Regions from separate parts of the Neobacillus sp. DFD-2R genome, predicted to be linked through region 1. Evidence: riboswitches for the same ligand, from Rfam matches in the RefSeq annotation. Region 1 holds a riboswitch; each other region holds the start of a gene.
What was found. Region 1 has a riboswitch for thiamine pyrophosphate ahead of tenI (thiazole tautomerase TenI). Riboswitches for the same ligand answer to the same signal wherever they lie in the genome.
Positions count from the first base shown of each region.

Region 1 (3,189 bases):
TTAACCGCCTCCAACAAAATGTACAATTTCAATTCGATCTCGATCAGACAATCTAGTACTTTGATGTTCCATCCTTGTTAAAATCTCTCCATTTATTTCGACGACAACCACTTTATCATGAATTTGGTAATGCTTTAGTACGTCTGAAACAAATACAATATTTTCGGGTAAAAGTATATTTTCGCCGTTCAGTTGTACGTTCATATTCCACCTCCTATTGAACCGCTTTGCAATGTCTATCCAAGCGAAAAGCAGAGAGCGTTTTATCATCTGTTAAATTTCGGTCCATCAATGCAGCTACTAGTTTCCCTGTAAGAGGGCTTAGTAAAATCCCATTTCGAAAATGTCCTGCTGCAACAAACAAACCCTTCCAAATTGGATGTTCACCAATGTATGGGTTCCCATCACCGGTTTGCGGCCTAATTCCTGCCCAAACCCGCTCCCATTTTGCGTCCTTAATCTGTGGAACCAGCTGAACAGCTCTTTCTACTAATGTCGTAATTCCTCCGGCCGTTACCCTGTTATCAACTGTATTTTCCACCATTGTAGCACCGATATAAATTTCACCATTTCGTTTAGGTACTAAATAACAACGTTTATCGGAAAAAATCGTAGTGTTAATAATCGGCTTTTCAGTCATGACTGAAAAGCATTCCCCTTTGACAGGATAAACATTAATTTCCAACCCGGTTTCGTGCATTAATTTGGCAGCCCAAGCTCCTGTCGCAATGACAACCTGTTCACAATTAATTACACCTTTTGTTGTTTTTACCCCTTTGACTTGCCCGTGTTCATAAATAAATGAAAGGACTTCAGTATACTCATGAATTTCTGCGCCAAAATGTACTGCTGCTTTAGCAAATGCATATGTTAATTTAGCGGCTTGGACATGCCCATCATTTGGAAGGTACATCCCTCCGGTAACACTGGAAGATAGAGCAGGTTCCATTTCTTGTAATTCCTTTGAATCAAGCCATTTGATGCTAGGATCCCACCTCCGTTGAAACGTGACTTGTTTTTTTAATTCCAGGGCTATTTCCTCTGATTCAGCAATTTTTAACATCCCTTTATTAACAAATTCGATATCGATGCCGGCATATTCAAGCATCTCGTTCGAAATAGATGAAAACATTGCCTGGCTTTTTAAAGCTAATTGGAAAAATGGACCGTCTTTTTCGATTTCCGCTTGTGCTGCCAGCATTCCGGCAGCGGCACTGGATGCCTGACAAGCTAAACGTTCCTTCTCAAGAACAATTACTTTTCTCCCCATTTTTGCAAGTTGATATGCAATAGAGGACCCAATTATTCCTCCCCCGACAATTGCCACATCAAATGAATTTTTCACTTTACACATCTCCATCTTTTAATTCATTTTGGTAAGACCTTACAGCTGCTAATGGATCGTGGGCTTCTAATATTCCGGACATAACCGCGATGCCCTTAGCGCCGGCGGAAATTACATGTCTAGTATTCTCTGGTGTAATGCCGCCAATGGCAATGACAGGAAGGTCAAGTAGTCCTGTTAGCCTTTTAAATTCTTCTAAACCTCTAGGTAATAATCCCGGTTTTGATTTTGTAGAAAAGACGTGACCATAAAGCACATAATCAGCACCACTCTGTAATGCTTTTTGTCCTTCTTCCAAGGAGTGGATAGAACATCCGAGCAAAAGCCCGGGAAAATTTGTTTTTATAATTGAAGGATCTAAACTATGTGATGCTAATTGAACTCCTGCTGCACCTGTAACGAAGGCAACATCCACACGGTCATTAATAATAATCTTTGATAATGGTATGTTTCTTTCTGTGAAAAGCTGGACTGCTTGATAGATTTCCTGTGCAGATTTTTGTTTTTCTCGTATATGAATTGCCGTTATATATGGGTGAATCTCCATTAAAATTTCACTTAGTTTATCCATCGGCATTTTGCCATTGGATACAATATGTAGTTCTTTTAAACTATTTAAAATTTGAGTCACCCCTTTAGTAATATTCTGCTTATCCTTAAAATAAATCTGAAAAACAAAAAACCACTTTCTTTTTGTAAAGAAAGTGGTTGAAAATTTGAAATGAAAAGGCCTTCATTTGTCAAACGTCTAGTTTTCCACTTCCCTACGCTGGTATAATCCAGATCAGGTCCTTAGAGTCCCGAAGTAGTACTTCAATCTCAGCCTTTTAAAAAGGCACCCCTAGCGGATAAGCATCACATATTAATTTGTAGAATTCACCTTACATCTATAATAGTAGCGCCTTTATTGTAAATGTCAATTGATTTATTGTTCTGTGCAATAAAAATTGATAATTTCCATTAGCCGGACATCGGGCATAAAATATGTCCCCCGATTTGGCTAGCGCTTTCATCATACTTGTTGACGGTTTTCATTGCTTGAATGTTGTTTCTATTCTAAAATAAGATATAGTAATGTGTTAGAATTTTTTTGCAATTAGAAATTCTGTTGTTGGGAGGCGAGATTTATGGGTTTAAAAGAGATGAAGAATCAAACATTTCCAAGAAATCATATTGATGAATGGGAAAAAAAGGCTGAGGAATCCATCAAAGGAAAATCGGTTGAATCACTGAAATCCTCAACATATGAAAACATACTTTTGAAACCGCTTTATTTCCAAGAAGATGAAAAATCGATAGCTGCTTATCCGGGTGGTTCCGATTTTAGAAGAGGAATTTTTCCGCTTGGTTATATCACGAATAAATGGAAGGTTGCCCAGCGAATACCATATACAACAATAACAGAGTTAGAGGAAAAGCTTGAACAGGCATTAAATAGAGGTCAAACGGTTATTTCGTTTGAATTAACAAAACAGTTATTTGAAACGAATGAGCTTCTATTAAATCTATTAAAAGACTATTTTCATAAATATCCCTTCGCAATAAATGCTTGTGAAATGCAGCCGGACATATTATCAGTCTTGGTAAAACTGACAGAAAATCAATGTGATGGCTCAAGTGTGACAGGATACATAGCATCAGATCCGCTTTCAACATTTGTAATAGACGGATTTCTTCCGGAAAACGACGATATCTATTTTGCTGAATGGTCAGAAACGCTTAAGCAGGCACATAAAAAACTCCCCAATTTACAGACTGTTCTAATCAATACATCTCCATACCATAATGGGGGAGCAAATGCCGTTCAGGAGCTTGGAATTGCAGCTGCCACAGGGGTATTTTAT
Region 1 is NZ_CM173228.1:1,638,906-1,642,094, forward strand. Features, by position in the region: gene thiS (sulfur carrier protein ThiS) at 1-204, opposite strand; gene thiO (glycine oxidase ThiO) at 215-1,354, opposite strand; gene tenI (thiazole tautomerase TenI) at 1,347-1,976, opposite strand; TPP riboswitch at 2,090-2,198, opposite strand; gene AC3ANV_RS08040 (methylmalonyl-CoA mutase family protein) at 2,473-3,189, shown strand, end outside.

Region 2 (3,189 bases), 1.9 Mb from region 1:
GCGAATGCTTCTCTAAATACGTTTGATGGTGGAGGAAGCAGCCATTCCGGTACATTCAAAACCCTTACAACAATTTCCCAAATTACGAACAAAAGGAGGAGAACCAATAACGGTCTCCACCCTTTTAAAAGTATTTTCTTCATTATCGATATTTCTCCGTCAATTGGTCCATAGTAATTCCGCTTGGTTGGTACAGTATTTTCACTTGGGAAATCACATTACGGCTTCCGATTTCAATCATTCGTTCATTCATTGCAGCGATAATACGAAATAAGTGCTCAAGCTCGCCCTCCATCGTCGTTTCTAATGGATGGACTTCATATTTCACTCCCGATTCATCGATTACGCGAATTGCTTCATCCACATACGGGATAACATCTTCTCCGTCTTTTGTTTTCGGTAATATTTGAATGCTGATCAATGCATTGGCCATTTTGATAACCTCCTATTTTGGTAAAAATTCATTCGTAAATGCTTTATTCGCATCTAATTTTTTATCAAGAAGTTTATGGTCATACATCCAAGAAGCGTAGTTTTCCCAAACCATCTTCTTTTGGATCCCCCATTGCTTCGCATCGTCCTGATATTTCGGTGATAACCATTTTTGGCTCGCTTTCACAAGCTTTGGATCTAAATCCGGGGCCGCTTTAATAAGGATATCAGCCGCTTGGTCAGGATTTTTAATCGCATACTGATAGCCCTTTGTTACTGCCTTTAAGAACGCTTTTACTGTTCCGGGGTCTTTTGCAATCATATTTTCATTTGTTTCCAAAACAGGCGTGTAATAGTCGAGCTTATCGGAATAATCCGTTAAGTAAATCATGTTAATTTTTTCATTGCGAAGCTCAGCTTCTACACCTGTCCAGCCGTAATAAATCCAGGCAAAGTCAACATTCTTTTTAATCGCGGTAAAAAAGTCGGTGTCTCCCGTATTAATAATTGTTACCTTATTGACATCGGCATTTTCTTTTTTCATTAAAGAATCAATAACAGATTTTTCAACCGGTGAGCCCCAGCCGCCATAGGTTTTTCCTACAAAATCCTTTGGAGATTTGATATTTTTGGCAGCAGGTGATGCAAAGCCGGATGTATTATGCTGAATGACAGCCGCAATCGATACCAGTGGTACACCCTGGATGCGGGCCTGAGTGATCGCTTCCTGATAGCCAACCCCAAAATTGGCCTTTCCCGAAGCCACCAGCTGATCCGTACCGGCTTGACCAGGCATGATAATATCTACATCTAACCCTTGATCTTTAAAATAACCTTTTTCTTTCGCTACATATAATCCAGTATGATTGGTGTTCGGGGTCCAATCCAGAACAACAGAAATCTTTTTCAGTTGTTTAGTATTCCCCTTCGAAGTATTTGTCTCCTTTTTACTGCTGCAACCGGCAATAAGAAAAACAGATAATAATAGAACGAACCACTTTTTCATTTTTAAAGCCCCCATATGTTAAAAAATAATATCTCTTCCGGATAACATCCGGATGTAACAGAAACAAAACGTAAACAAGAAACAACCTGATAGACGTAATGTTGTTAACATTTTTGAATAAAACAAGACCTAAACAAATAATGCACCCAGGTTTTAGCAACCTGAGTGCATATTAACAAACAATCAATTGTTTAAGAATATGTTCCCTCCGCCGGTATCAACCAGATCAGGTTCCAAGGGTCTACGTCTTAAGAACGATATCTCAACCGGCAACACCGGTCCCCCTACATTTCATTGTATCCATTTTATTTCCCTCACTATTATACCGGAAGCATTTAAAGATGCCAGCCCAGTGCAGAATTCAAAAAATATTTTTCTAAGTTTCAAGAGGGATAGGCAGGAATTTAAGATCATTTTTCCGAATTATATTGTGTAAAAAGGAAGGTGAAGCAGTCATTAATTGTTTCATAAAAAAGAAACATTCACAAGTTAGTATCATAAGATGAATTATTACTATTTTTTGCGTATTTCTATTTCTCGAATTATTTGTTTTTCATCCTTTATTATATTGTCATATCTAACTTTGGAAGGTGTGAATAATTTGACAACCAATTCTGAAACGAAAAAAATTGATGTTAATTCAACCATTTCATTAAAAGGAATCGTGAAGGCCATATTTAACGATACCATTCATGTGCAAATTGGTGGAAAGATTATTACCTTGCCAAAAGGGGATTTTTTGTTAGATAATTCAATGAATTAATTTGAATGGCTGCAAGAAAGGGCCTAATCTTATATTTACGCGTTACTAAAACCCGCCACTTACTAAAGTGGCGGGTTTCCTTTAGTTTAATAAAGCCCTCTATATTTCATTGATTGCTAAAATTAATTTCCGATATATTGTTCGAGGAAATCGGCCACCTTCGTGTACGTAAAAATTTTATTTTTTAGTTTTTCGAAGGAATGGCCTTCATCTTCAAAACGGAAGTACTTTACTGCATGGTTTCTTTCCTTTAATTTATTTACTATTTGTTCGGATTCTTCAATTGGGACACGCGGATCGTTTGCACCATGAAAAACCATAAGAGGGCATATAATTTTATCGGTATGGTTTAATGGGTCAATTTGATCAAAAAACGCTCCATCCTTTTCAATCGTTCCATATTCAAACTCCCGAAGTTTTTGACGCCATGGATTTGTATTTTTAAGAAAGGTTCTAAAACTTGAAATCCCCACAATATCAATCGCTGCGGACCATAATTGAGGAAAATGGCTGATAGCTGCCAGAACCATAAATCCTCCATAACTGCCCCCCATGATCGCTATTTTACGTTGGTCAACGCTCCCCTCTGCTTTTAGCCAATCTACTAACGATACCAAATCTTTAACGGAATCCATTCTTTTTCTAACATCATCAAGGTGGGTATACGTCTTTCCGTACCCGGTACTGCCACGAACATTCGGAGTACAAACTGCAAAGCCAATGCTCAGGAAGTATTGCAGGACAGGATTATAAACGGCACGAATTTGGCTTTCAGGACCACCATGTACATAGATGACAACCGGGTGTTTTTTTGAAGTATTTTTCGGCTTGTAAAAAAAGGCTGGAACATGAAGATTGTCAAAAGATTTATAGGTTATTAGCTCCGGGGTAACCAATTTATTTTCCAAACCCTGTGACCGGATGGAGGAGGTAAGTCGTTTTGTGTAAATTGGCTTAATCTCAAGCTCCCAAATATCAGAAGGATGTT
Region 2 is NZ_CM173228.1:3,569,878-3,573,066, forward strand. Features, by position in the region: gene AC3ANV_RS17825 (ABC transporter permease) at 1-143, opposite strand, end outside; gene AC3ANV_RS17830 (thiamine-binding protein) at 143-433, opposite strand; gene AC3ANV_RS17835 (ABC transporter substrate-binding protein) at 446-1,438, opposite strand; TPP riboswitch at 1,625-1,734, opposite strand; gene AC3ANV_RS17840 (hypothetical protein) at 2,040-2,201, shown strand; gene AC3ANV_RS17845 (S9 family peptidase) at 2,324-3,189, opposite strand, start outside.
Region 2: linked by a shared signal. The riboswitch ahead of AC3ANV_RS17835 (ABC transporter substrate-binding protein) and the one ahead of tenI (thiazole tautomerase TenI) in region 1 are both predicted to bind thiamine pyrophosphate.

Region 3 (3,189 bases), 500 kb from region 1:
TGCTGATGGGTAATTCCAAACCGTTCAGCATATCGACGGTGCAGCTCCATTTCTCCGTGCAAGGTCTCATGCAGCAGCCTTGCAAAAGCAGCCATCGTTTCGAGGTCTTTTGCCTTTACGGCACCTAAAGCAAAAAGCCTGGAATAATCAATTAAAAACACATAATCCTGTTTCATGTAACGGATAAATGATTCAACAGGCAATTCCCCAGTGCCCATCCCCACTACAAAAGGATGCAGATGGGTTTTCTCCCAAATTCCCGTTACTTTTTCAAAAAGAAATTCTGTAAACTTCATTTTTTTGCCTCATTCCTGGTAGTATTGCACCATTCAGCAATAAAAACGGCTAATACTTTTGTAAAATCTACTAATTGCCTGATTTCAACTTTTTCATTGACGGCATGGGCATCCTCTAATTTTCCAGGCCCAAATATGACCGTTGGAATTCCTGCCCGTCCAAGCCAACCTGCATCGGTAACAGTTGGAGACATTCCTATGTTTGGCTTTTGCGTTAACAATTTTTCAAATGAATCTGCTAACAGAAGCGTACCCGGGTGCTCAGGATCAATTTCTAATGAAGGGAAAATCTCACCCCGATCCTCAATCATCGATTTTCCACCCCACGTGAATTGCGGCGGATTATCTCGCAACCACGGATCGGCTTCAGCCACCGCATGAATATGCTGTTCAATTTCCTTGATAACCGCTTCGTAATCTTCATTCGGATAAAAATGAACCGTGATCCAGAGCGCACAGCGATCGGCAACAAAAGCGGCATGCCTGCCTCCTTCAATTACAGCAGGATTAATGGTATTGCTTCCAGGTTCGAAGCCTTCATAGCTTTTCGTTACAGCCCAATGCCGTTCAAGCTCCTGAAGCCCCGAAATGATTTTCATCATTTTCTCAATTGCACTGGCACCCTTAACACCGCCACCCGCATGTATCATCTTCCTGCGCAAGCCATCGTGATAGGTTTCTTTACTTTGAATTGTAATCCAACCTGTAATGACGCCGCCCTGTCCTTGGATATGTAAGTCACTAGTATCGACGACTACAGCATAATCGGCTGTATATCCTTTTTCGGTACAATCAAGGGTTCCCGCTTCTCCCACTTCTTCGCCGATGACCGACTGAAATTGAAGATCTCCTTTAAGCGTGATACCAAGTTCTTTTAATAGTTTAATAGCCATTAGCGATGCTGCTATTCCGCCCTTCATGTCGGCAACACCGCGTCCATAAATATAAGAATCTTTGATATAAGTGGTAAACGGTGATTCATCCCACTCTTTATCATCACCAACCTCGGCGACATCCATATGACCGTTGATAATTAAACTATTATATTGATCAGATGCTTCTCCTTTTAAAACGCCGACAACATTGGGGTCACCAGGGTACACATCCCACTTATCGGTTTTAAATCCCAAATCTTCCAAGTATTCTTTAATGACTTCCTGCACATCATTTGTATTACGTGCAGGAGGGCTTACTGTTGGAAACGCAATTAGTTTTGTCAGTAATTCAATCAATTCTTCTTTTTTTGCTTCCACTTGATCCGAAATCTTTTGTGACAAATCTTCAGATATCGCTCTCATTTTTCTTTCCCCTTAATTGCAAAATAAAAACCACTCACTTTCGGAGAAATGAGTGGTTTGAAGATTAATGTCAAATTAAATGAGGCTGACATAAATGATTCGTTCCACTTCCCTCCGCTGGTATCATCCAGATCAGGTTCAAAGGGTCTAGAACAAAGTTCCATCTCAGCCAAAGGCCCCCCTAGTGTGAGTCGATCAACATATAAAGTTCAAAATATAGTAAAACTATAGCACAGAATTAGAAAATGTAAAGTAATATTACTCTTTTCGTTCCGGAATCACACAGCTGCCATCCGCACAGCTTGCATCTTCTGCATTCTCTGATGAAAGGTTCTGCAACACCGGTGAGGCAGATTCCTCTTGCCACACTTGTTGGAGCGCACCATTGAATGTTGCAGTCGGTTGTGCACCGGAAATTGCGTATTTTTGATTTATAACAAAATAAGGTACGCCGCCAATGCCATATTGTTGTGCAATTGATTCATCAATCCGAACATCATTTGCATAGGCGTTTTTATCCTGCAGCATCTTTAATGTTTCATCACGGTCAATGCCTGCAGCTTCTGCGATATCTGCCAAGGTATCGTAATCCCCGATGTGCTTTGATTCAGTAAAGTATGCATAAAGCAGCTTTTCAGTAACTTCTGCTTCTTTCCCATACGTTTTCGCAAATTTTGTCAAACGATGGGCATCAAAGGTATTCGTTGGTTTCATCGTGTCAAAGTGGTAGGTTAATCCCACTCCGGCAGCCTGCTGCCCAACATTTTGATTTGCTTGTTTAGCTTGTTCAAGACTCATACCATATTTTGCTGCTAATACTTCGTGCATATTTTTATCGATATTCTTTGGTGAATTTGGATCGAGCTCAAAGCTTTTAAATTCCACTTCTACCTGATCCTTATGTGGAAATTGATCCAGCGCTTCCTCTAACCTGCGCTTCCCAATATAACAAAAAGGACAAGCGAAATCAGACCAAACTTCTATTTTCATGTAAACACCTCGATTTTCTACGATTAAGTACTATAGTAACACAACCAGCATAAATCCCATATTTAGCTGCTTAAGACCGAAATATTTACCCTTTAATAAAAGGGTAAATCCTTTGGCCTGGTTTTAACAAAAAGTTGCCTTTTTCACCATAAAACCGGGGCCGCAGCAAGCGGCACCCGGTCATATGAAAATCATTACTTCACTTTATCAACAAATTTGTTTGTATATGTCTGGCTAAGATCGACACTCTTTACAGCCGGTTTAAAGGCAGAGAGAATTTTCTGAACATTTTCCGGAACCCCTGCAGGCATTTTTCCATCAGTTGTGAACATTGGAAGCTGACCTTTAAGGGCCTGGATATATACGGCTTTATCACCTGCATAGTACTCCTCCGGCATTTTATCGGCAATTTCTTCAGGAGTATGGGTACTCATCCATTTCAGTGTTTTTACATAGGCATTAGCCAATTTTTGCACAACATCCGGGTTCTTTTTCACAAAATCGTAATTCATATAGAGACTTGTAGAGGCATATTTTCCGCCTAATGCCGCTTCTGTACCATCTTTAGAGTTCATATCCACAAACGTGTAAGCTAAATTTTTATT
Region 3 is NZ_CM173228.1:2,142,185-2,145,373, reverse strand. Features, by position in the region: gene tenA (thiaminase II) at 1-296, opposite strand, end outside; gene AC3ANV_RS10770 (acetylornithine deacetylase) at 293-1,594, opposite strand; TPP riboswitch at 1,687-1,787, opposite strand; gene AC3ANV_RS10765 (DsbA family oxidoreductase) at 1,853-2,584, opposite strand; gene AC3ANV_RS10760 (ABC transporter substrate-binding protein) at 2,779-3,189, opposite strand, start outside.
Region 3: linked by a shared signal. The riboswitch ahead of AC3ANV_RS10770 (acetylornithine deacetylase) and the one ahead of tenI (thiazole tautomerase TenI) in region 1 are both predicted to bind thiamine pyrophosphate.

Region 4 (3,189 bases), 850 kb from region 1:
TAATTGACAGAATTATTATAATCGGGGATACATCAGAGCCCCTTTTTGGGTACATATATTTGCGCCGGATTCGCATTTAGTTTAACAGTCCCAATTTTTTAAAATATCGGGATGGCTGTTGGGATAAGCCTGTTAAAGGAATTTAATTTCACATTTAAAGATATATGGTTAAAACTTAATCACCTAACAAAGCTTTTATTTGTAGAAGGAATGAGAACAATGGATAAAAGGAAGATTTTTTATGTGAAGCCTGAAATTAAAGACGATGCCTCAATTATTCAAGGTTTTGATATTGAAATTAATAAAAATGATGCACAACGCATTGATCGATTAGTGGATAACTACGAAAGCAGCATAATGACTCATCTTGACGAAGAATATGTAAAACGAACAACGAAAGCAGACCGACTTGCAGACAAAATTGCTAAATTCGGCGGTAGTTGGAAATTTATTATTTGGTTTGGAGTATTTCTTACCGTTTGGATAGTCTGGAATACGATTGCGTTTACCAAGCATATTCATTTCGATGAACCACCCTTTATCTTATTGAATTTATGCTTATCCTTTATTGCTGCCTTTCAAGCCCCTGTCATCATGATGAGTCAGAATAGGCAGGCTTCCCGTGATAAACACGAATCCATTATTGATTTTGCAATAAATTATAAAGCTGAACAGGAAATTGATGATATGCAGAGTCACCTTCATCGAATCGAAGGGGAATTAATTCAAATAAAACAACTTTTAACCTCGTTACATCAATGTGGTGTTTTTGAACCGGACGAATCAAAAAAATAAAGCATTCTATAGGAAAAAACGCCCATATTTAAAATTAAAACTTTCAAAATAATGAACACTATGTTATTATCAAACCTAAAGTTACATAATTAAATTCAATAGCTCTACTAGGGGGGTCCGATGGCTCGGACTGAGAAAAGAATGCGTAAAATTCTTTGACCCTTTGAACCTGATCTGGATGATACCAGCGTAGGGAAGTAGTTTCGAAGGCGTCGTCTTAATTTTGTGAACACGCCACTACTTTTTGACGATTAATCAGGTTCTGTGTAAACAGAACCTTTTTTTTATTGTCATTCATTTACACGTTTGTCCGAAAGGCTGCTTGTAATGAACTATGCTGTTACTTTCCTGATCGAAAAATCTACCCATTTTAAGGAGGAAGTTTCATGCAAAAGCAAGCAGAAGTGAACATTGAGTTAAAATCACAATTTACGGGAAGTAAAAAAGTTTATGTTGAGGGATCACGATCAGATATTAAGGTTCCAATGAGAGAAATTGAGTTAAGTCGAACAGAAACTAGTTTTGGAGAAGAAGAAAATGCACCAATCCGGGTCTACGATACAAGCGGCCCATACACAGATTCAAATTACCATATCGATATTAGAAAAGGACTTCCAGCGTTACGGAAGAAATGGATTCTCGAACGTAATGATGTTGAGACGTATGAAGGCAGAGAAATAAAACCTAAAGATAACGGATACCTTGAAGGTGATGAACGTGCAAACCTTGAATGGTTTCCTAATCTTAATAAAACACCTCTACGTGCAAAAGAAGGAAAAAATGTCACGCAAATGCACTATGCTAAAAAAGGCATTATTACTCCTGAAATGGAGTACATCGCGATTCGTGAAAATATCGATCCCGAGATTGTTCGTGACGAGGTTGCCCGAGGCAGAGCAATTATACCGGCAAATATAAACCATCCTGAAAGTGAACCAATGATAATTGGACGCAAATTTCATGTGAAAATTAATGCGAACATTGGGAATTCAGCTGTTACTTCCTCCATTGAGCAAGAGGTTGAAAAGATGACATGGGCAACTCGATGGGGTGCCGATAACATCATGGATTTATCAACTGGGAAAAATATTCATACGACAAGAGAATGGATCATCCGCAATTCCCCTGTTCCGGTTGGAACTGTGCCAATCTATCAGGCACTTGAAAAGGTGAATGGAATTGCCGAGAATTTAACCTGGGAAGTTTATCGTGATACGCTAATTGAACAGGCGGAACAAGGGGTCGATTACTTTACGATACATGCCGGTGTTTTATTACGATATATTCCATTAACAGCCAAACGAACAACGGGAATTGTCTCCAGAGGCGGCTCGATTTTGGCACAATGGTGCTTAGCTCATCATCAAGAGAACTTCCTTTATACTCACTTTGAAGAAATTTGTAAAATTCTGAAGCAATATGATATTTCTGTTTCACTAGGGGATGGATTGCGTCCCGGAAGCATAGCTGATGCCAATGATGAAGCGCAGTTTGCTGAACTTGAAACATTGGGCGAATTAACTGAAATTGCTTGGAAGCATGATGTTCAAGTAATGATCGAAGGTCCCGGGCATGTGCCGATGCATATGATTAAAGAAAACGTTGATAAGCAAATGGAGATTTGCAAAGAAGCACCTTTTTACACATTAGGACCATTAACAACCGATATTGCTCCAGGATATGATCATATTACATCAGCCATTGGTGCTGCAATGATCGGCTGGTTCGGAACAGCTATGCTATGTTATGTTACACCAAAAGAACATTTAGGCCTTCCAAATAAGGATGATGTCCGCGATGGTGTTATTGCCTATAAAATTGCCGCTCATGCAGCTGATTTAGCCAAAGGACACCCAGGTGCACAAGTTCGTGACAATGCCTTATCGAAAGCTCGCTTCGAATTCAGATGGGAGGACCAATTCAATCTCTCATTAGACCCGGAACGGGCAAGAGAATACCATGATGAAACTCTTCCGGCTGAAGGAGCAAAAACTGCTCATTTTTGTTCGATGTGCGGACCAAAGTTTTGTTCAATGAGAATTTCTCATGATATTCGCGGAATGGCAAATGGAGATCAACCAGGTGAGGAATTAGCCATTGAAGAGGGAATGAAACAAAAGGCAGAGGAATTTGTAAATGATGGATCAAAGATTTATCGATAATAGTAATTTCAATGAGATAAAGAAATTAAAGGAAGAAGTAGAAATCTTACATCAGAAGATCCATCACTTACAAAGAAAAATTAACAATATCCAACATCATTGTAAACATATATTTCTAGAATCATCAGGAATGAGGAAATGCCAAAAATGTGGTTTCGGTGAGAGTACTTATTATTGATTATTTAATAAACCCCTAAGTTTAGGGGTTTATTACTTTTTAAGCGGTATATCT
Region 4 is NZ_CM173228.1:2,486,294-2,489,482, forward strand. Features, by position in the region: gene AC3ANV_RS12435 (DUF1003 domain-containing protein) at 220-795, shown strand; TPP riboswitch at 895-1,008, shown strand; gene thiC (phosphomethylpyrimidine synthase ThiC) at 1,182-2,957, shown strand.
Region 4: linked by a shared signal. The riboswitch ahead of thiC (phosphomethylpyrimidine synthase ThiC) and the one ahead of tenI (thiazole tautomerase TenI) in region 1 are both predicted to bind thiamine pyrophosphate.